3 regions of the Streptomyces sp. NPDC047085 genome follow, and region 1 is predicted to be linked to each of the others. Evidence: riboswitches for the same ligand, from Rfam matches in the RefSeq annotation. Region 1 holds a riboswitch; each other region holds the start of a gene.
The links. Region 1 has a riboswitch for S-adenosylmethionine ahead of ABZ865_RS03765 (aminotransferase class V-fold PLP-dependent enzyme). Riboswitches for the same ligand answer to the same signal wherever they lie in the genome.
Positions count from the first base shown of each region.

Region 2: it holds a riboswitch for S-adenosylmethionine, as region 1 does, so the genes downstream of both, thrC (threonine synthase) here and ABZ865_RS03765 (aminotransferase class V-fold PLP-dependent enzyme) in region 1, are expected to answer to the same signal.
Region 3: it holds a riboswitch for S-adenosylmethionine, as region 1 does, so the genes downstream of both, ABZ865_RS07810 (hypothetical protein) here and ABZ865_RS03765 (aminotransferase class V-fold PLP-dependent enzyme) in region 1, are expected to answer to the same signal.

Region 1 covers NZ_JBEYUW010000001.1:879,673-886,671, forward strand. The annotation lists gene ABZ865_RS03750 (Rieske 2Fe-2S domain-containing protein) at 1-978, shown strand, start outside; gene ABZ865_RS03755 (cytochrome bc complex cytochrome b subunit) at 975-2,612, shown strand; gene trpD (anthranilate phosphoribosyltransferase) at 2,746-3,810, shown strand; SAM riboswitch class IV at 3,885-4,001, shown strand; gene ABZ865_RS03765 (aminotransferase class V-fold PLP-dependent enzyme) at 4,167-5,528, shown strand; gene ABZ865_RS03770 (Lrp/AsnC ligand binding domain-containing protein) at 5,589-5,870, opposite strand; gene ABZ865_RS03775 (rhomboid family intramembrane serine protease) at 5,867-6,610, opposite strand; gene ABZ865_RS03780 (hypothetical protein) at 6,763-6,999, shown strand, end outside.
Region 2 covers NZ_JBEYUW010000005.1:66,881-73,879, forward strand. The annotation lists gene ABZ865_RS18975 (ROK family protein) at 1-71, opposite strand, end outside; gene ABZ865_RS18980 (extracellular solute-binding protein) at 210-1,454, shown strand; gene ABZ865_RS18985 (DUF3263 domain-containing protein) at 1,465-1,689, opposite strand; gene otsB (trehalose-phosphatase) at 1,762-2,595, shown strand; gene ABZ865_RS18995 (trehalose-6-phosphate synthase) at 2,621-4,036, opposite strand; gene ABZ865_RS19000 (glucosyl-3-phosphoglycerate synthase) at 4,155-5,099, opposite strand; SAM riboswitch class I at 5,270-5,411, shown strand; gene thrC (threonine synthase) at 5,429-6,712, shown strand; gene ABZ865_RS19010 (MoaD/ThiS family protein) at 6,709-6,984, shown strand.
Region 3 covers NZ_JBEYUW010000002.1:470,711-477,709, forward strand. The annotation lists gene ABZ865_RS07785 (DNA methyltransferase) at 1-500, shown strand, start outside; gene ABZ865_RS07790 (hypothetical protein) at 568-1,818, shown strand; gene ABZ865_RS07795 (DUF397 domain-containing protein) at 1,933-2,118, opposite strand; gene ABZ865_RS07800 (helix-turn-helix transcriptional regulator) at 2,115-2,972, opposite strand; gene ABZ865_RS07805 (DUF3293 domain-containing protein) at 3,329-3,883, opposite strand; SAM riboswitch class IV at 4,137-4,244, shown strand; gene ABZ865_RS07810 (hypothetical protein) at 4,297-5,328, shown strand; gene ABZ865_RS07815 (ATP-binding protein) at 5,465-5,938, shown strand; gene ABZ865_RS07820 (YceI family protein) at 6,396-6,999, shown strand, end outside.

The DNA of each region.
Region 1 (6,999 bases):
AAGAACCCGTTCGCCGACCCGGGGCTGCCGCCCCACGAGCACCGGATCCAGGACATCGACGAGCGGGCCGCCAAGCGGTCCGAGCGCACGGTCGCCCTGCTGTTCACGGTGTCGATGCTGGCCACCGTCGGCTTCATCGTCTCGTACGTGACGATCCCGAGCGAGAAGTCGATCTTCGTCTTCCCGATCGGTCACATCAGCGCGCTGAACTTCGCGCTGGGCCTGACCCTCGGTGTGGCGCTGTTCTGCATCGGCGCGGGCGCGGTCCACTGGGCCCGCACCCTGATGTCCGACGCGGAGATCGCCGACGAGCGGCACGCGATCGAGGCCTCTCCCGAGGTCCGCGCGAAGGTCTTCGACGACTTCCGCCAGGGCGCCAAGGAGTCGGCGATCGGCCGCCGCAAGCTGATCCGCAACACCATGTTCGGTGCGCTGGCCCTGGTGCCGCTCTCCGGTGTCATGCTGCTGCGCGACCTCGGCCCGCTGCCCCACAAGTCGCTCCGCCACACGCTGTGGGCGAAGGGCAAGCTGCTCGTCAACATGAACACCAACCTGCCGCTGCGTCCCGAGGACGTCGCTGTGGGCTCCCTCACCTTCGTCAAGCCCGAGGGCTTGGAGGAGAAGGCTGAGGACTTCCAGAACGAGATCGCCAAGGCCGCCGTGATGATCGTCCGGCTCCAGCCGAACAACATCAAGGACAAGCGCGAGCTCGCGTGGTCGCACGAGGGCATCGTCGCGTACTCGAAGATCTGCACCCACGTCGGTTGCCCGATCTCCCTGTACGAGCAGCAGACGCACCACGTGCTGTGCCCGTGCCACCAGTCCACCTTCGACCTCTCCGACGGAGGCCGAGTGATCTTCGGCCCGGCCGGTCACGCCCTGCCGCAGCTGCGCATCGGCGTGAACGAAGAGGGTTACCTCCAGGCGCTCGGCGACTTCGAGGAGCCCGTCGGTCCTGCATTCTGGGAGCGCGGATGAGTACTGAATCGAACGAGACCCCCCGCTCTCGCGGGAAGGCTCCGGCCGGCGAGCGGATCGCGGACTGGGCCGACGGCCGGCTCGGGATCTACTCCCTGGCCAAGGCCAACATGCGCAAGATCTTCCCCGACCACTGGTCGTTCATGCTGGGTGAGGTCGCGCTCTACAGCTTCATCATCATCATCCTGACGGGTGTCTATCTGACGCTGTTCTTCCACCCGTCGATGAACGAGGTGGAGTACCACGGCAGCTACGTCCCGCTCCAGGGACAGCTGATGTCCGAGGCGTTCAACTCGACCCTGCACATCTCCTTCGACGTGCGCGGTGGTCTGCTCATCCGGCAGATCCACCACTGGGCTGCGCTGATCTTCCTCGCCGCCATGTTCGTGCACATGATGCGCGTGTTCTTCACCGGCGCGTTCCGCAAGCCGCGTGAGATCAACTGGCTGTTCGGCTTTCTGCTGTTCGTCCTGGGCATGTTCACCGGCTTCACCGGTTACTCGCTCCCGGACGACCTGCTCTCCGGCACCGGTGTCCGCTTCACCGAGGGCGCCATCCTGTCGATGCCGATCGTCGGCACCTACATCTCGTTCTTCCTCTTCGGCGGGCAGTTCCCCGGCCACGACTTCGTGGCCCGGTTCTACTCGATCCACATCCTGCTGCTGCCGGGCATCATGCTCGGTCTCGTGGTCGGCCACCTGATCCTGGTCTTCTACCACAAGCACACGCAGTTCGCGGGCCCCGGAAAGACCGAGAAGAACGTCGTCGGCATGCCGCTGCTGCCGGTGTACATGGCGAAGGCCGGAGGCTTCTTCTTCCTGGTCTTCGGTGTCATCGCGGCCATCGCGGCGGTCACCCAGATCAACCCGATCTGGGCCATGGGCCCCTACCGGCCCGACCAGGTGTCCACCGGCGCCCAGCCCGACTGGTACATGGGCTTCGCCGAGGGTCTCGTCCGCTACATGCCGGGCTGGGAGATCAACTTCTGGGGTCACACGCTCGTCCTGGGCGTGTTCATCCCGCTGGTCCTCTTCGGTCTGGTCCTCGCGGCGATCGCGGTGTACCCGTTCATCGAGTCCTGGGTCACCGGCGACAAGAGCGAGCACCACATCCTGGACCGCCCGCGCAACGCCCCGACGCGTACCGCGTTCGGTGTCGCCTGGGTGACGGTGTACATGATCGGTCTGGTCGGCGGTGGCAACGACCTGTGGGCCACCCACTTCCACCTGTCGATCAACGCCGTGACCTGGTTCGTCCGCATCGGCTTCTTCGCCGGCCCGGTGATCGCGTTCATCATCACCAAGCGCATCTGCCTCGGCCTGCAGCGCCGCGACAAGGAGAAGGTGCTGCACGGTCGCGAGACCGGCATCATCAAGCGCCTGCCGCACGGTGAGTTCATCGAGGTGCACGAGGCGCTCAGCCAGGAGCAGCTGCACACCCTCACGGCTCACCACCAGTACGAGCCGGCCAAGATCGGCCCGACGGTCGACGAGAACGGTGTCGAGCGCAAGGTGAAGGCCACGGAGAAGCTGCGTGCCAAGCTCTCCAACGCCTACTACGGCGAGGACAACCAGATCCCGAAGCCGACTGTCGAGGAGTACAAGGAGATCACGAGCGGCCACGGCCACCACTGATCCCCGCGTCGCCACGCCACGGTCGAAGGGCCCCGTCCAGTTCTGGACGGGGCCCTTCGCCGTGTCCCGGGCTGGATAAGGTGGGGAGTACGACTTCGTACGACCCTGTGCTGGTACTCACTAGGAGCGGCTGATGAGCGCTGTGACCCCCGCTGGAGGCGACACCGCGGCGGGCCGTTCCTGGCCCGCCCTGCTGAACGGGCTGCTGGACGGCCGCGACCTGTCCGCCGACGACACCGCGTGGGCGATGGACCGGATCATGCGCGGCGAGGCGACCGACGCCCAGATCGCCGGGTTCATGGTGGCGCTGCGGGCCAAGGGCGAGACGGTGGAGGAGATCATCGGGCTCGTACGGACCATGTACGAGCACGCCAACGTGATCGAGGTGCCGGGGCCCGCGGTCGACATCGTCGGCACCGGCGGCGACGGCGCCAAGACGGTCAACATCTCCACGATGTCCTCGATCGTCGTCGCCGGCACCGGGGTGAAGGTCGTCAAGCACGGCAACCGCGCCGCGTCCTCCGCCTCCGGCTCCTCCGACGTCCTGGAGAAGCTCGGGGTCAATCTGAACCTGAGCCCGCAGCGGGTCGCCGAGGTCGCCGAAGAGGCCGGCATCACCATGTGCTTCGCGGTGAAGTTCCACCCGTCGCTGCGTCATGTCGCCGCCGCCCGCGGCCAGTTGGGCATCCGGACGACCTTCAACGTCCTCGGCCCGCTCACCAACCCGGCCAAGGTGCGCGCCCAGGCGGTCGGCGTGGCCGACCCGCGCATGGCGCCGATCGTGGCCGGCGTGCTCGCCGAGCGCGGCAACTCCTCCCTGGTCTTCCGGGGCGACGACGGCCTGGACGAGCTGACGACCACCTCCACTTCCCGGGTGTGGGTGGTCCGGGACGGCAAGGTCACGGAGGAGGTCTTCGACCCGCGCGACGTCGGCATCGACCTCGTCCCCATCGATGCCCTGCGCGGCGCCGACGCCGCCTACAACGCGCAGGTGGCGCTGCGCGTGCTGGACGGCGAGAAGGGCGCGGTCCGCGACGCCGTCCTGTTGAACTCGGCGGCGGCCCTGGTCGCCCTGCACCCGACGGACGCGGCGCTCCCCGAGCAGCTGCGCGAGGGCATGGCCAGGGCGGCGGAGTCGATCGACTCGGGCGCGGCCAGGAGCACGCTGGAGCGCTGGGTGGCGGCCACCAACAGCTGACGAAGCCGAGGTGCGGTCCCGCGATCCGGACAGGAGTTGCGGGACCGCGATCACTTCCGTTACGTTCCTGTCCAGGTCATGAGTGACAGTCATGAGGCCCCGGCCGACTGTCCGGCAACCCTCCGTCCGTGGCGGGGTGCCCCGGGTGAAGACCAGGCCGTAGGCAGTGAGGTCTACGGCAAGCGCGGACCCCTCGAGCAGCCAGGGGTCCTGGTCGTCGAGGAGCCTTCCGTGAGCAAGCGAATGCGATAGGGCCGCAGAGCCCCGCCTCCGCATCCCCCTTTTTCACCTTCCCGCGTGCCCGAGCCGCGTCCGCTCGCACGCCGGTTCCGCCTTGCCTCTCACGGGAGTTCGCCATGTCCGTCGTCACCGCTGCCGCCGACCAGTCCGTCTGTGCCCCGCTGCCCGTTCTCGGCCGGGACGTCACCGTCCCGCTCGTCACCGGCGGCGAGGTCACCTACGCCGCGCTCGACTACGCCGCCAGCGCCCCCGCCCTCCAGCGCGTCTGGGACGACGTCGCCGCCTACGCCCCGTACTACGGCAGCGTCCACCGTGGCGCCGGGTACCTCTCCCAGCTCTCCACCGACCTGTTCGAGAACGCCCGCAGGACCGTCGCCGAGTTCCTCGACTGCCGCGCGACCGACCAGGTGATCTTCACCCGCTCGACCACCGACTCCCTGAACCTGCTGGCCCGCGCGCTCCCCGCCGACTGCCAGGTCTTCGTCTTCGAGACCGAGCACCACGCCTCGCTGCTGCCCTGGCAGAACGCCCGCGTCACCTACCTCAACGCCCCGCGCACCCCGCGCCAGGCCGTCGAGACCCTGGAGCGCGCCCTCGCCGACCGCGACCCGTACGGCCCGGCCCTGGTCTGCGTCACCGGCGCCTCCAACGTCACCGGCGAGCTGTGGCCGGTGCGCGAGCTGGCCGCCGCCGCGCACGCGCACGGCGCCCGGATCGTCCTGGACGCCGCCCAGCTGGCCCCGCACCACCCCGTGTCGGTCACGGACCTGGACGTCGACTGGGTCGCCTTCTCCGGCCACAAGCTGTACGCGCCCTTCGGCTCAGGCGTGCTGGCCGGCCGAGCGGACTGGCTCCGGGCCGCCGAGCCGTACCTCGCGGGCGGCGGCGCGAGCCGCGCGGTATCCCGTCGCCAGGACGGCGGCGTGGACGTGGAGTGGCACGAGAGCGCCGCCCGCCACGAGGCCGGCTCCCCGAACGTCATCGGCGCCTACTCCATCGCCTCCGCCTGCAAGGCCCTCACCGAGGCCGGCTTCGACGCGCTCGTCGCCCGCGAGCGGTACCTGATCGACACGGTCCGGGCGGGCCTGGCCGAGGTCCCGCAGGTGCGCGTCCTCTCTCTCTTCGGCGACGACGCCCCGCGCGTCGGCGTCCTCTCCTTCGTCGTCGAGGGCTGGAACAGCTCCCACTTCGCCGCCGCCCTCTCCGCCGAGTACGGCATCGGCGTCCGCGACGGCCTGTTCTGCGCCCACCCCCTGGTGCGCACCCTCCTCGGCAGCGACCCCCAGACCCAGGGCGAATGTGGCGCCCCCGAGGCCGCGCCGGGCGAGAAGTCCCTCAACGCCATCCGCGTGAGCTTCGGCGCGGGAACCCCGGACGAGCACGTGGAGCGGTTCGTGAACGCGGTGAAGGAACTGGTCAGCGACGGCGCCAAGTGGCAGTACCGCACCGAGGACGGCCGCTGCGTCCCGGCGGTGTGAAAGCCGGCCTGAGTGAAGGTGAAACCGGCCTGAGTGAGGACGATCAGGCGGCGTTCCCGATCAGTTGTCCAGACCGATCGAGAACGCCGCCTCCAGGTCGTGCTGCGAGTACGTCCGGAACGCCACGTGCGTGTCCGTCGCCTCCACCCCCGGAATCTTGCTGATCCGCCCCGGAATGACCTCCGCCAGATCCTCGTGCTGCCGCACCCGCACCATCGCGATCAGGTCGTACGTACCGGTGACCGAGAAGACCTCGCTCACGGAGTCCAGCGAAGCGATCTGCTCCGCGATCTCGGGGATCCGGTCCACGCTGGTCTTGATCAGAACGATCGCGGTGATCACGGCTGCTTCTCTCCCTTGAGTGCCGGAGCTGGGGCGGCCCTCACTCTAGCCTTCCTGCCGTACCGCACCCAGGCGTAGCCGAAGCCCAGGCAGAAACCGACCACGTGCGCCAGGTAGGCCACTCCGGGCCCCTCCGGCGCGCGGCTCGCGGCGAGCCACTGGAGGGCGGCCCAGAACGGCAGCACGATCCAGGCCGGGAAGCGCAGCGGCAGGAAGAACAGGAAGGGGAGGAGACTGGTCACACGGGCGCGCGGGAACAGGAACAGGAAGGCTCCGAGGACCGCCGAGATCGCCCCGGACGCGCCGACCAGTGACTGCCCGGAGCCGGTGTTGGCGGCCGCGTACCCCAGCAGGGCCAGGTAGCCGCAGCCGACGTAGAAGAGGGTGAACTCCACCCGGCCCATCCGTTCCTCGGTCATCACCCCGAAGACGAAGAGGAAGAGCATGTTGCCGAGCAGATGCACCCAGCTGCCGTGCACGAACAGGGCCGTCACCGGGGAGAGGGCCTCGCGGACGGGCGCGCCGAACAGGTCCGCCGGGATCACGCCCCAGTGCCGGAAGTACGCCCGCTGCGCGAGGGTCAGCGCCTTCCCGGAGCCGTACGCCGGAGTGAGCCCGGACGCCGGACCCAGGACGAAGATCAGACAGCACAGGGCGATGAGGGTGTACGTCATCGGTGCCGAGCTGCCCCGGACCCCCCTGAAGGTCCGGCCGGCTGTCGTGGTCGCGTCGCTGATCATGAACACAGAGCATGACGTAACCGGACGCAGTGGCACAGACCGCCTCGCCGCCGTGGACGGACGGGCGATGAGTACCCGCCAGGCCGTAGGGTTACGAGCCACACGCGTCGGGGAGCGGCGCGGCAGACCCGAGAAGGAAGCGAACGGCCACGATGACGGTTCCCCTGCCGACCGCCACGACGCGGTGGCGCTGCACCCTCTGCGGCAACCTCACCCGGTTCGACGTGACCCGCGCGTCCAAGGTCGTCGAGTATGTCCACCTCGACCTCGCCGGTGAGCCGACCGTCGAGGAGCGCGAGGTGGTCAGTGAGACGATCGAGTCGGTCCGCTGCCGCTGGTGCAACGCGGTGGATCAGGTGGAACTCGTGGACAGGCCGGGCGCCGGCTCC
Region 2 (6,999 bases), on a different contig from region 1:
GCGCCGTCGTCACCGACGAGGGCGGCCTTCATCCCGGTACCGCCCACGTCCAGGGCGATGACATGTCTCACGGGGCCTAGTGTGGCCCTCCGACCCACGAGAGGTCTAGTCCACTCACGTGGTGTAGACCTTATGGGTCCACATATTGAACGGTCAGACAACGGGTTGGGGCTTTGACGGTGCGTCGGGGTAGGGCAGGAACGATCGCGGTGGTGTCCGCACTGGGCATGACGGCGGTCCTCGGCGGCTGTGGAAGCACGGGCGACTCCGACGTGACCCTCAAGCTGGTCGCCGCCGACTACGGCGACTCGGCGGCCAACAGCTCGCAGAAGTACTGGGACGCCCTGGCCGCCGCCTACGAGTCGGGGCACCCCGGGGTGAAGGTCCAGGTCAGCGTCTACTCCTGGAACGACGTCGACCGCAAGGTCAAGGAGATGGTCGACGCCGGGCACGCCCCCGACCTGGCCCAGATCGGCGCCTACGCCGACTACGCGGCAGCGGGCGACCTGTACCAGGCCTCCGACCTGCTCTCCATCCGCACCCAGGCCGACTTCCTCTCCCCGCTCGCCGAAGCGGGCCAGTGGAACCACCTGCAGTACGGCATCCCCTTCGCCGCCTCCACCCGGGTGCTCTTCTACAACAAGACCCTGTTCGCCGACGCCGGCATCACCCCGCCCACCACCTGGGCCGAGCTGGCCTCCGACGCCGCCGCGCTCAAGGACAAGGGCGTGAAGTACCCGTTCGCGCTGCCCCTCGGCCCCGAGGAGGCGCAGGCCGAGACCATGCAGTGGCTGCTCAGCGGCGGCAGCGCCTACACCGACGACGTCGGCACCTACACCCTCGACTCCGCCCAGAACGCCCAGACCTTCACCTGGCTCAAGGACGAGCTGGTCGACAAGGGCCTGACCGGCCCCGTCGCCCCCGGCCGGCTCAACCGCGCGGACGCCTTCGCCGCCTTCGCCGACGGCCAGGTCGGCATGCTCAACGGGCACCCCACGCTCATCCAGCAGGCCGCCAAGAAGGGCGTGAAGTTCGGCATGGTGCCGATGCCGGGCCGCACCGGCAAGGCCAGGGCCGCGATGGGCGTCACCGACTGGATGATGGGCTTCAAGCAGAACGGGCACGCCGAGCAGATCGGCGACTTCCTGGACTTCGCGTACCAGCGGAAGAACGTCCTCGACTTCTCCCGCGAGTACGGCCTGCTGCCGGTCACCACCTCCGCGTCCGCCGCCATGAGCGCCTCGGACCAGGCCCCCGACAAGGCCCTGCACCCCTTCCTCGACCAGCTGCCGATCTCCGAGCTGTACCCCGTCGGCAAGGTCTCCTGGGCGGCGGTCAGCGCGGCCGTGAAGAAGGACATAGGCCAGGCGGTCGCCCCCGGCGGCAGCCCCGACGGCGTCCTGACCCGCCTGCAGGCGACCGCCACCGCGGCCGACAGCAGCGCCGCGAACTGAGCGGCGTCGCTCACCGCTCCTCTCGGCGGGCCTCCCGGATCCGGCGCAGGCGGTTGACCGTGACAGGGTCGTGGGCGAGCGCCCGCTCGTCGTCCAGGAGGGCGTTGAGGAGCTGGTAGTAGCGAACCGGGGGGAGGCCCAGTTCCTCGCGTATCGCCCTCTCCTTCGCGCCGGGGCCTGCGAAGCCCCGGCGCTCCAGGGCGAGGATGGCCTTCTCGCGGGTGCCCAGTTCCATGCGTGTCACCGTAACGCCGGGCACCGACACCCATCAGGCTTGAGGACGCCCCGCCCTGGATAGTGTCGGTGTATGGACCTTCTGCCGACCCCGGTGACCCCGGCCGGCCGGGACGGACTGCGGGCACTGCTCGCCACGCCGCGCACCGCCGTGATCGGCCTCGACTTTGACGGCACGCTGGCCCCGATCGTCGACGACCCCGAGCAGGCCCGCGCCCACCCCGACGCCGTACCCGCGCTCGCCGCCCTCGCCCCGAAGGTGGCCTCCGTCGCCGTGGTCACCGGCCGCCCCGCCGACGTCGCGGTCCGCTACGGCGGCTTCGCCGGCGTCCCCGGCCTGGACCATCTGACCGTCCTCGGCCACTACGGCGCCGAACGCTGGGACGCCGCGACCGGCACGGTCACCGCCCCGCCCCCGCACCCCGGCGTCGCCGCCGTCCGCGCCGAGCTGCCCGGACTCCTGGACCGCGCCGGCGCCCGGCACGGCACCTGGATCGAGGAGAAGGGCCGGGCCGTCGCCGTCCACACCCGCCGCGCGGACGACCCCCAGGCCGCCTTCGAGGCCCTGCGCGACTCCCTCACCGACCTCGCCGGCCGGCACGGCCTGATCGTCGAGCCCGGCCGGCTGGTCCTCGAACTCCGCCCGCCCGGCATGGACAAGGGCGTCGCCCTCCTCGACCACATCCGCGCCACCGGCGCCCAGTCCGTCCTCTACGCCGGCGACGACCTCGGCGACCTCCCCGCCTACGCCGCAGTCGACAAACTCCGCTCCGACGGCGTCCCCGGCATCCTGGTGTGCAGCGGCAGCACCGAAGTGACAGAACTGGCCGACCGAGCCGACCTCGTCGTGAACGGCCCCGAAGGCGTCGTCTCCCTGCTGCACGCCCTCGCGGCGCAGATGCTCTGACGCCCGCGTCGGGTCCGCTCGTGCGCTACTCCAGTGCAGCCAGCTGGTCCAGAAACCACCGCGCCGGAGGCAACGCCGTCGCGGCCGCCGCCAGCCGCTTCGTCCGCTCCGCCCGCTCACCCACCGGCAGGGACAGCGCCTCGTGCAACGCCCGCGCCGTTCCCCCGATGTCGTACGGGTTCACCACCACCGCATCGTCGCCCAACTCCTCGTACGCCCCCGCCTCCCGCGACAGCACCAGCGCGCACCCCTCGTCCGACACGACCGGCACCTCCTTGGCGACCAGGTTCATGCCGTCCCGGATCGGATTGACCAGGGCCACGTCCGCCATCCGGTACGCGGCCAGCGACCTGGCGAAGTCGTCCTTCACATGGAGCACGACCGGCGTCCAGCCCGGCGTGCCGAACTCCCCGTTGATCTCCTGCGCGACCCGCTGCACCTCGGCGGTGTAGTCCCGGTACACCGCCAGGTCCTGCCGGGACGGATACGCGAAGGCCAGATGGACGACCCGCTCCCGCCACTCGGGATGATCGGTCAGCAGCTGCCGGTACGCCAGCAGCCCCCGCACGATGTTCTTCGACAGCTCCGTCCGGTCCACCCGGACGATCGTCCGGCGGCCCTCGCCGATCTCCTCCCGCAGCACCGCCATCCGTTCGGACACGTCCGTCCGGTGCGCCCGTTCGCGCAGGAAGTCCGCGTCCGCCCCGAGCCCGTGCACCCCGATCCGGGTCCCGGACGGGATGCCGGGGCCCAGCACGGCGTGGCAGCAGTCGGTGAACGCGTCCGCCCACCGATGGGTCAGGAACGCCGCCCGGTCCGCGCCGAGGATGCCGGTGAGCAGCTCGGCCGCGATGTCGTCGGGCAGGAGACGGAAGTAGTCCGGCGGCGCCCACGGGGTGTGCGAGAAGTGGCCGATGCGCAGGTCGGGGCGGAGCTGGCGGAGCATCCGGGGGGCGAGGGCCAGGTGGTAGTCCTGGATCAGGACCGCCGCGCCCTCGCCCGCCTCCTCGGCCAGCGCCTCGGCGAAGGCGCGGTTGTAGGAGCGGTACGACTCCCACTGCCGGCGGAACTCCGCGTCGAAGAGCGGCTCCAGCGGGGTCTGGTACAGCATGTGGTGGACGAACCAGAGCACCGAGTTGGCGATGCCGTTGTAGGCGTCGGCGAACACGGCCGGGTCGATGCCGAGCATCCGTACCCGCTGCCCGCCGCTGTCCTCGGCCGGCAGCAGTCCGCCCCCCGCGCGCCGTACGGCCTCGCGGTCGCCGTCGCCCAGCGCGGCGCACACCCACACCGCGTCGGTCTCCGGCCCGATCGCCGACAGACCCGAGACCAGCCCGCCGCCGCCCCGCCGGGCGTGCAGCGAGCCGTCCTCGCGCACCTCGTACGAAACCGGGCCGCGATTCGACGCGACCAGCACCTCAGCACCACGGGAGGAAGCCATGGTCCAGAACCTAGCCCGGCCCGGAAACGCTCAAACGTACGGTCCGCCCCGAAAGGGGGCTGTATACAGCCGTTGTCCGCCGTTCACACGCCCCGGGCGCCCTCGGTGCCCGGAGCCCTCACGCCACCCGGCGCGCCGCGTACTCCGCGATCTCCGCCATCGGCGGCCGTTCCTCGGTGTCCACCGAGTAGGTGCGCGGCTCGAACCCGTCCTCGCCCCGCTCGAACTGGGTGAGGGCGGGCCGGACGAGGTGTCCGCGGGCGAGCCGCAGCTGGGCGGTGCGGTAGATCGCGGCGGCCATCCGGCCCAGCGCCTGCCCGTCCTGGTGCCGGTGCCTGCGCACGCCCACGTCCACCTGGGCCAGCGCGTCCAGGCCCACCAGGTGCAGGGCGTCCACCAGCATGCCCAGCTCGACGCCGTACCCGACCGGGAACGGCAGCTGCTCCAGCAGCGAGCGGCGGGCCGCGTACTCCCCGCCCAGGGGCTGCACGAAGCCGGCCAGCTGGGGCCAGTGCATGTTCAGCAGCGGACGGGCCATCAGCTCGGTGACCCGGCCGCCCTGCCCGGCCGCCCCGGCGAGCGGGCGGTCGTACATCGCCTTGACCAGGTCGACGTCCGGATCGGTGAGCAGGGGGCCCACGATGCCGAGGACGAAGTCCGAGGAGAACTCCTTCAGGTCGGCGTCGACGAAGCAGACGATGTCGCCGCCGGTGACCAGCAGGGAGCGCCACAGCACCTCACCCTTGCCGGGGACGGCCGGGATGCGCGGGAGGATGTCGTCGCGATGGACGACCCGCGCGCCCGCGGCGGCCGCGACCTCGGAGGTGCGGTCGGTGGAGCCGGAGTCGACGACGACGATCTCGTCGACGAGCGGGGCCTGGAGCACGAGGTCGTGGCGGATGGCGGCGACGATGTCGCCGACGGTCTCCTCCTCGTTGAGCGCGGGCAGGACGACGGAGACGGACTGGCCGGTGCGCTGTTTGGCGGCCAGCACGCGGTGCAGCGGTCGGTCGGCCACGGACCAGGAGCGGGTGGCCAGCCAGCGCTCGACTTCTTCCAGCACGGTCTGCGGCTCCTCACTGTTCGTGATCACACCGGGCGTTCCGGGGAACCGGGTGATCCATCTCGCGGTTCGGACGACTCTCTCAACTGTCGTGGCCTTCGGTTACAGTCTTGAACAACGCCGATGACCATCGCATGTCGGGGGTCAACGGCGTTCACACAACCGCATACCGCTCATCCAGAGGGGCAGAGGGACACGGCCCGATGAAGCCCCGGCAACCCTCCAGTCGGTACTCGTTCACCCGCGAGGCTCCCGGCTAGGGAAGGTGCCAAATCCGTCTCACGGCGAGATGCGTCGTGAGGAAGATGAGGAGAAAGGGCCTCGCCTCCATGGCTGTGCAGACAGTTGCAAGCACCAGCAATCCCACCGTAGACCTCGGCCCGGCCGCGGCGCTGAGCTGTCGCGAGTGCGGTCACCGGGTGCCGCTCGGACCGGTGTTCGCCTGCGAGGAGTGTTTCGGCCCGCTGGAGATCGCGTACGACTTCTCGGCCTACGAGCCCGAGGAACTGCGGGGGCGCATCGAGGCGGGCCCCGCGAACATCTGGCGTTACGCGCCCCTGCTGCCGGTCCCGGCCGACGTGGCCGACAAGCCCAACATCAACCCCGGCTGGACCAAGCTCGTCAAGGCCGACAACCTGGCCCGCGAGCTGGGCGTCACCGGCGGGCTGTACGTGAAGGACGACTCCGGCAACCCGACGCACTCCTTCAAGGACCGCGTCGTCGCCCAGGCCCTGGAGGCCGCGCGCGCCTTCGGCTTCACGACGCTCTCCTGCTCCTCCACCGGCAACCTCGCGGGCGCGGTCGGCGCCGCCGCGGCCCGGGCCGGCTTCCGCTCCTGCGTGTTCATCCCGCACGACCTGGAGCAGGGCAAGGTCGTCATGGCGGCGGTCTACGGCGGTGAACTGGTCGGCATCGAGGGCAACTACGACGACGTGAACCGCTTCTGCTCCGAGCTGATCGGCGACCCGGCCGGCGAGGGCTGGGGCTTCGTCAACGTCAACCTGCGGCCGTACTACGCGGAGGGTTCGAAGACCCTGGCGTACGAGATCTGCGAGCAGCTCGGCTGGCGGCTCCCGGATCAGCTGGTCGTCCCGATCGCGTCCGGCTCGCAGCTCACGAAGATCGACAAGGGGCTCCAGGAGCTGATCAAGCTCGGGCTCGTCGAGGACAAGCCATACAAGATCTTCGGCGCCCAGGCCGAGGGCTGCTCGCCGGTGTCGACGGCCTTCAAGGCCGGCCACGACGTGGTCCGCCCCCAGAAGCCGAACACCATCGCCAAGTCCCTCGCCATCGGCAACCCGGCCGACGGGCCGTACGTCCTGGACATCGCGCGCCGCACGGGCGGTGCCGTGGAGGACGTGACGGACGAGCAGGTGGTCGACGCCATCAAGCTGCTGGCCCGCACCGAGGGTATCTTCGCCGAGACGGCGGGCGGTGTGACGGTCGGCGTCACGAAGAAGCTGATCGAGAACGGCGTCCTGGACCCGTCGCTCACCACGGTCGTCCTCAACACGGGTGACGGCCTCAAGACCCTCGACGCGGTGGCCGGCACCGGCCTGACCGCCACCATCCGTCCGACCCTGGACTCCTTCCGAGAGGCTGGCCTCGTATGAGCGTGACCGTTCGCATCCCCACCATCCTGCGCACCTACACCGGCGGCCAGGCCGAGGTCGCCGCCGAGGGCGCGACGCTCGCCGAGGTCATCGAGGACCTGGAGAAGAACCACACCGGAATCGCCGCCCGCGTCCTGGACGACCAGGGCAAGCTGCGCCGCTTCGTCAACGTGTACGTGAACGACGACGACGTCCGCTTCGAGCAGGGCCTGGAGACGGCCACGCCGGACGGTGCCGGCGTATCGATCATTCCGGCCGTCGCCGGCGGCTGAGTATTACCCAAGGTA
Region 3 (6,999 bases), on a different contig from region 1:
TAACTTCGTTTGCTTGCGACTACTCCCTCCGGCAGAAGCTCGGCGGGGTGAACCTGACCTTTAACTATTTCGAGCAGATTCCCGTCCCGACTCGCGCCGGGCTGTTGCCCCAATCGTCATTCATCACTCCGCGTGTCCTTGAACTCGCCTACACAGCAGACGACATGGCCCCCTTCGCTCGCGACCTCGGCGACACCGGCGTACCCTTCCGCTGGGACGAGGACCGCCGGACGATCATCCGCGCCGAGCTGGACGCGCTGTTCTTCCACCTCTACGGCATCCCCCGCGACGATGTGGACTACATCCTCGACACCTTCCCCATCGTCAAGCGCAAGGACGAGGCCAAGTACGGGACCTACCGCACCAAGGAACTGATCCTGGCCGAGTACGACCGCATGGCCGCAGCCGGCGTCAATCTGGAGAACCCGTTGGTGGACGGCGAGAACTACACCTCCACCCTCACCCCGCCCCCGGGCCACGGCCCTCGGCACCCTGCCTGACCGCCCGGCGGTCGCCGCGCGCACGCCGACCACCCTCAACTGCGAGAAGCCACTTCAGGAGCGGGCAATGGACAACGAGATTCAGCTGATCAGTGACGGTGATGGGCTGGCGGTCATCGGGAATGCGACGGATGTCGAACGCTTCCTCCTCTCGGAGGGACTGCCGTCGAAGGACCTCGGCGTGCAACGCCTCAAGTTCGTCGTCGGTACCGGGGCCGCAGCCGCTCAGGCAGGTTCGGAGATTGCCGCCAGCTCCGGTCGCTGGGTGAAGCTGACCAAGGAGTCTGCGCAGCGTGTCAAGAAGTTCGGGCTGACGGAAACCAAAACGCCAGGCATCAGCCACGCAATGGCGGGGAAACGCGGCTCAATCAAGTCATGGCTCCAGATCGAGAAGGGGGCCGGCTCGTTCCTGACCAACCCGGCGCTTCTGTCTGGTGCCGCGGGGATCATGGCCCAGCTCACGATGCAGCAGGCCATGGACGAGATCACCGACTACCTCGCCACGATCGACGAGAAGGTCGACGACGTGCTGCGCGCCCAGAAGGACGCTGTGGTGGCCCGCATGATCGGAGTGGACCTCATCATCGAGGAGGCCATGACCATCCGACAGCAGGTGGGCCGGGTCTCCGAGGTCACCTGGTCGAAGGTGCAGGCCGCGCCGGCGACGATCGCAGACACCCAGGCGTACGCGCTGCGTCAGCTCGACGCACTCGCGGAGAAGATGGAGCGCAAGACCACGATCGGTGACCTCGCCGCGACGGCCAAGGAAGCCGAGTCCACGGTTCGGGAGTGGCTTGCTGTGCTGGCTCGCTGCTTCCAACTGCAGGACGCGATCGCCGTGCTCGAACTCGACCGAGTGCTGGACACGTCCCCGCATGAACTGGACCAGCATCGCATCGGGCTTCGGGCTGCCCGACAGAACCGCCTGGATCTCATCGCGCGGAGCACCGAGCGTCTGGTGGCCCGGATGGATGTGGCTGCCGGCACGGCCAACGCGAAAGTGCTGCTGAACCCGTTCAAGTCCCCGGCCCTGGTCCAGTCGAGCAACCATGTCGCAACCAGCGTCCATGGCTTCCACGGGCGGCTCGGGATCGAGTCCGGTCGCCTGTCATCGGAGGCGAGACGATGGGTGGACGCGGCCACGGAGGCGAGGGACAAGGCGCTCGAGACAGGAGCAAAAAGCGTCGACGCCGCCATAAGCTTCGGCAACGAGACCCTCGACCGGGCCAGCTCAGTAACGGGCAAACTCTCCAGCGAGATCGCCGACCGAGCGCGCCGTCTGCTCGGGGACGAGGAGGAACGCGACGCGGACCGCTGAGAGAGCGCCGACCGTCAGCCACGTGTGCAGCCCGACTACACCCTCACTCCGAAGAGCCGGTTTACGCGTCACGGTGGCATGCGTCTGCCGGCCTGCCATCGTGACGCGCCGCCTTCAGGCCTCCGCCACAAAGTCCAGGAAGCGCGACCAGCCGTCCCGGCCCACAGCAAAGGCCGGACGGGTCACGTCCTTGGAGTCCCGTACACGGACGGCCTGTTCGGTGACGGCGACCTCGACGCAGTTGTCACCCTGGGTGCCGCTGTAACTGGACTTGAACCAGGCCAGTTCCGTCGTGCTCATAGCTCTCCTTGCAGTCGCTCCAGCAGACCCCGTGACTCCGTGGGGTTCAGGGCCTGCGACCGCAGTGTGTCATAGCGCTGGCAGAGGAGGCTCACCTCTTTCACGTCGGAGATGAGGCGGCCGTTCTGCTGGCCTTCGGAGTACGCGAACCGCTGGCCCTTCGGCGTTTCCAGGAGCCATACCGGCCCATCCAGGCACCCATGAAACTCGGTGTCCACCGGCATGATTTGGAGCGTCACGTTCCGCAAGGCGCTCAGCTTCAGCACGTGGGCGAGCAAGCCCCGCATGACCTCGGTCCCGCCGAGCCGACGCCGGAGCACATGCTCCTCCATGATGAAGGTGAATGGGACGTGGGCCCGCTCGTACAACACCTTCTGACGCTCCAGCCGTGCGGCGACCTGCGCCTCCATCTGGTCGTCCGACAACAGGGGGATGCTGTTGTCGAACACCGCCCGCGCATACCCCTCCGACTGCAACATCCCCGGCACCAACCGGCACTCATACGTACACAGACTCACCGCGACCTTCTCCAACTTCGCCCACCGCCGGAACCAGGCTGCCAGCCCCGCCTCCCCTCGCGTCAGAAATTTCGCCGCCTTCCTCAGCGCCCCGGTGTTCCCCAGCACCTCCTCCGCCCGCTCCACGAAGGACTCGTCCGGCATTCGCCTCCCCAACTCCACTGACTCCACCGTGTGTTTGGAGAACTGGACCAGCTCGGCGAACTCCGCCCTGCTGAGCCCCGCATGCTCGCGCAGGGCCTGGACGACCGCCCCGAACGTCCGCAGACTGTCCGACGGGTCCGGTTCCCGTACGCACTCCCCTTCCGCCACCGGGTCGACGTTGTCGGTCGTCATTCGAGGCCCACCTCCAGGTGCACACGTGCCAAACCCGCCATCGCAACCCCAGCGTGGCCAAGTGGAATTCGTACTGTCCACCGAACGTGTCCGTACGCTGACTCACCGTACGGAGGTCTGGCTGTGTCAGCCCGTGCCCTCCACATATGGACGGGCCAAGCGGCGCAGCGGGGACGTCCTGTCCCACACGTGCCAGCGCGCGCCACACACGGGGTCGGTCTCATAGGTCACCTCCGCAGGGAAGCCGTCGGCCCTGACCCGCTGGGGAGGCGGACCGGCGAGCATCCTGCCGCAGTGGGGACAATGGTCCGGGGTGCGCATGGGGTACATGCCCATCGGTCGTTCTCCTACCTACTTCAGCGCTCGTCGAAGCGGTGGCCCGACGGACCGTCCGAGCGGTCGCGCCCGGCGTCGCCACGTGGGCGAAGCGATGAAAGCCGGCCGCTCGCGGACGCGGCCCATCCGCTCGCAGCCACGGCCGCACTGTCGCATGCCAGAACGCGCCAGGCGTCTGGAGTCCAGGCGAAGATCGCGTCCTGGCCGAAGCGGCGCCCCAGTTCAAGCGCCGCGGCATCGCTGAGGCCTACGACGGCGACGCTCTCCTCTCGGTGGGTGCCGGACACGTCGCCTCCTTCGGCGACCCACCAGGTGAGCGCACGGTTGCGGATCTCGTCGAGCAACTGGCCCTGGGCGCGGGCGTTGTCGTCGGCGGAAGCGGTACGCCCACGGGGATTCCAGGCCGTGATCACGTGGACGGTGCCCACGCCGGCTGATTCCGGAAAGGGGCCTTCAGCTGTGCCCCAGGGACGCGGTTCGACTCGTACCGTCCGGCCCTGGTACTGAATGTGGGCGATCGCTGTCCGGTAAAGATCCCAATTACGAGGCGTACTGGTTGCGTCGGTGGCGTGCACAAGGGCCTCCTGTGAAACGAAGGACCCCCTTACACGTCGTGCAGGGAGATCGGTACTCGTCCCCACGGGTTCATGGGGCGTTGTCCTGGCCGGAAGGGCACTCTCGCGGTGGGCGAGATGGCCGGCCGGCGGCTGTCCCGGCCGTGCGCGACGGCTGGGTGGGCCGAGCCGCAAGATGTCATGACTCCGCTTCCGGAGTAAAGGGTTGTGAGAGACGTTGCGGGAGATCGACACGGGTGTTAGCTTCCCGGTCGGTCGTGTGTTCCAGCGCCAAGTCCCGGCTTGCTGGACGGCATCCCGCCCGAGGCGAGGTGCCCCGGGTGACGGCCAAGCCACGCGAGATGCGTGGGAAGCAGCAGATCACCGGGGTGCGGCGCGCTACCGGGGTCCTTCGACTCCGGGAGGCTACTGACATGCACGTTCCCTCCGAGACATCTCCTGGCCGCGAAGGCCTTCCGCTCATCGACGCCGCTGCCGCGCGGGCGCTGTTCCGCACGGCCGAGTCGAGCGGCCTCGGCCGGCTGGGGACCGACGAGCGCTTCGACGAATGGCTCGACAGCTCCTGCGATATCGCCTTCTACCGCAACGGGGACCATCCAACGCAGGCACGGGCCGTCGACATCCGCGACGAGGTGCCTGAATGGCTGAGCAACAGCCGTATCGGAAAAGCACGGCTGGAAGCCGTCTACCTCAATCCGGGCCGGCCCGAACCTTCTCCGAGTCAGGAAACTGCCCCCGATTCCACAGGGCTTGAGGATGCCGCAGACGCCACCCAGGCCGACGAGACGGACACCGACGCGTGTTGCTGCATGCCCGGTCTCTGCTGGTGCTGCGAGGCGGACAAAGAGCGCTACGCCAAGGTGGACAACCCTGAGGAGGCGGAGGGCGGTGGCGGCAATTGCCTCTTGGAACTCGTGGATGCCTTCCCCGGAGGGATGGCACAGGACCCGTCCTACGACCTGCGCGGCGAGCACCCACCGGACTTCGACAGGCGCTCGCTCCTGGGACTCGCCCTTCTCACCGAAGTTGCCCAGAGGAAGCTCGACACGGAGAGATGGGACACGGCCGGGCCGTGGCGTCTCTGGTGGTCCTCGTGCGTCTGTGATGTCACAGCTTCCCTGAACGAAACCCGGGATGCGGATCCCTCCGGCGATGACGCGGATGGGGACTCGGGCGAGGTCAGCTACTACGTGTCGGTCGAGTACGGCGGTGACACGCACACCGTCCAAGTTGTCGGGACACGTTGGGGAGATCAGCATGTGATGTACCGCGGACCCTTGTCGGAGCCCAGCGGCATGTTCGAGGACACCGGAACCCTGGAAGGGCTGCGGAGCGTACTGGAGCGGGCGACCGAGCAGGTACGGGAGATCGGTTATGAGGTCGATGGCGAGTGGAACGTCAACTGGTCCCGCTGCTACGTCCTTCTGGACCTGGAGCATTACTGACAGCCCCTTGACGTTGCCGCACCGGGTTCAGTGACGGCTGACCGTCGTACCGTCCAGGGGATGCGCCCGTACCCTCACGCAGCGTACGGGCCTCTCCCCTGGCGTGTGCCCCCGCGTGACCCTCACGGTGGCTCTCATGAACGCGACCACTCCCCACGCATCCACCGCCGTCAGGACTTTCGCGCAGCAACTGTCCTCGACCCGTCGCGGCGCAAGGCTCGCCCGGTTGCTCACCGCTGCGGAGTTGCGGGCCTGGCAGGTTTCACCCTCCGTGGTCGAGCGGGCGGAGCAGATCGTGGCGGAGCTGGCGGCCAACGCGGCGCTGCACGGTCGGGTTCAGGGCCGCGACTTCCGCTTGGCGCTCCACCTCGACCCTACGCCCGGACTCCTGCGGATTGCGGTCACCGATGCTCGGGGTGACCGCATCCCGTCAGCCGCCATGGACTTCGAGACCGGGCTCGACAGCGAGACAGGCCGTGGCCTGCTCATCGTTACCGCCCTGGCCGACCGCTGGGCCTCGGAAGCGTACCCGCCGGGTGGCAAGACCATCTGGGCGGAAATCGACACCTCCACCGCTCACGAGCCGCAGCAGTTGGACGGAGCCGACTGACGCCGGTGAGGGGCCTGTCGCACGCACGTGGCGTGTGCGGCGTATGGGACACCTGCGGCCGGACTGTGCCGGGCCCGGACCCATCCCGGGTTCCGGCCCCGGCTCTGAGCTGCCCCACCGTGCGAAGGATGTGTGGACTGCGTGAGAGAACGGCGAGCCCTACGTAAACCTCGCGGAATTCTAGGTGCCGTTTCGCCACAGCAGTGATGCAAAGCGCAGGGCCGTGGAGTCGCCATATCGGCCCGAGGATACGGCCGTTGACGGCGGCCGGAGGCGTTGGAACACCTTGTCTCACGTCGACATCAGTGAGGAACTGCTCCACATCACCTGCTCTATGATCGTTGAACATTTGACTTCATCGCGCCTGCAACCAGTCTCCGGTTGGTCCGGCCGCACGTGGACGTGGACACGTCCGTGAGGCTCGCGGTCGTGATGCGGGGAAAGAAAGGTGAAGAGCATGGCCTTCGGACTGCTCCGGCGTCGGCGTTCCCGCACTGCCGCGCTGGGCCTCTCAGTACCCCTGCCGGCCGGCGCGGGCGCATACGGCTGCGAGGTCGTCGACCCCATGGGGCAGCCCCTGGGGGGTGCCGAGGTCACGGTGACCGCGTTGGACAGCCACCGCGTCGTCGCCCGCGGCAGCACCGATCCGTACGGCCTGTTCATGGCCATGCTGCCGCCGGGCTCCTACAGCGTGATGGCCGCGACGGAGGGGCTCACACCCGCCCGCGAGAGCGTCGACATAGCCGCCGGAGTCGTCGTCTCCCCGATGCGCATCGCGCTGCCGCCCGCCCGTCAGCTGGAACTCCCGCCGCCCGGCACCTGGCTGTTCGACCCGCCGCACACCGCGATCCGGTTCATCGCCAAGCACGTGGGCATGGCCCACGTCCACGGCCGCTTCACCCGTTTCAACGGCGGCATCCGTATCGCGCCAGACATGGCCGACTCCCAGGTGTCGGTGCGCATCGACGCGTCCAGCATCACCACGGGCAACAAGACCCGCGACAACCACCTGCGTTCTGCGGACTTCCTCGACGTCGAGCGTTATCCGTACATCGACTTCA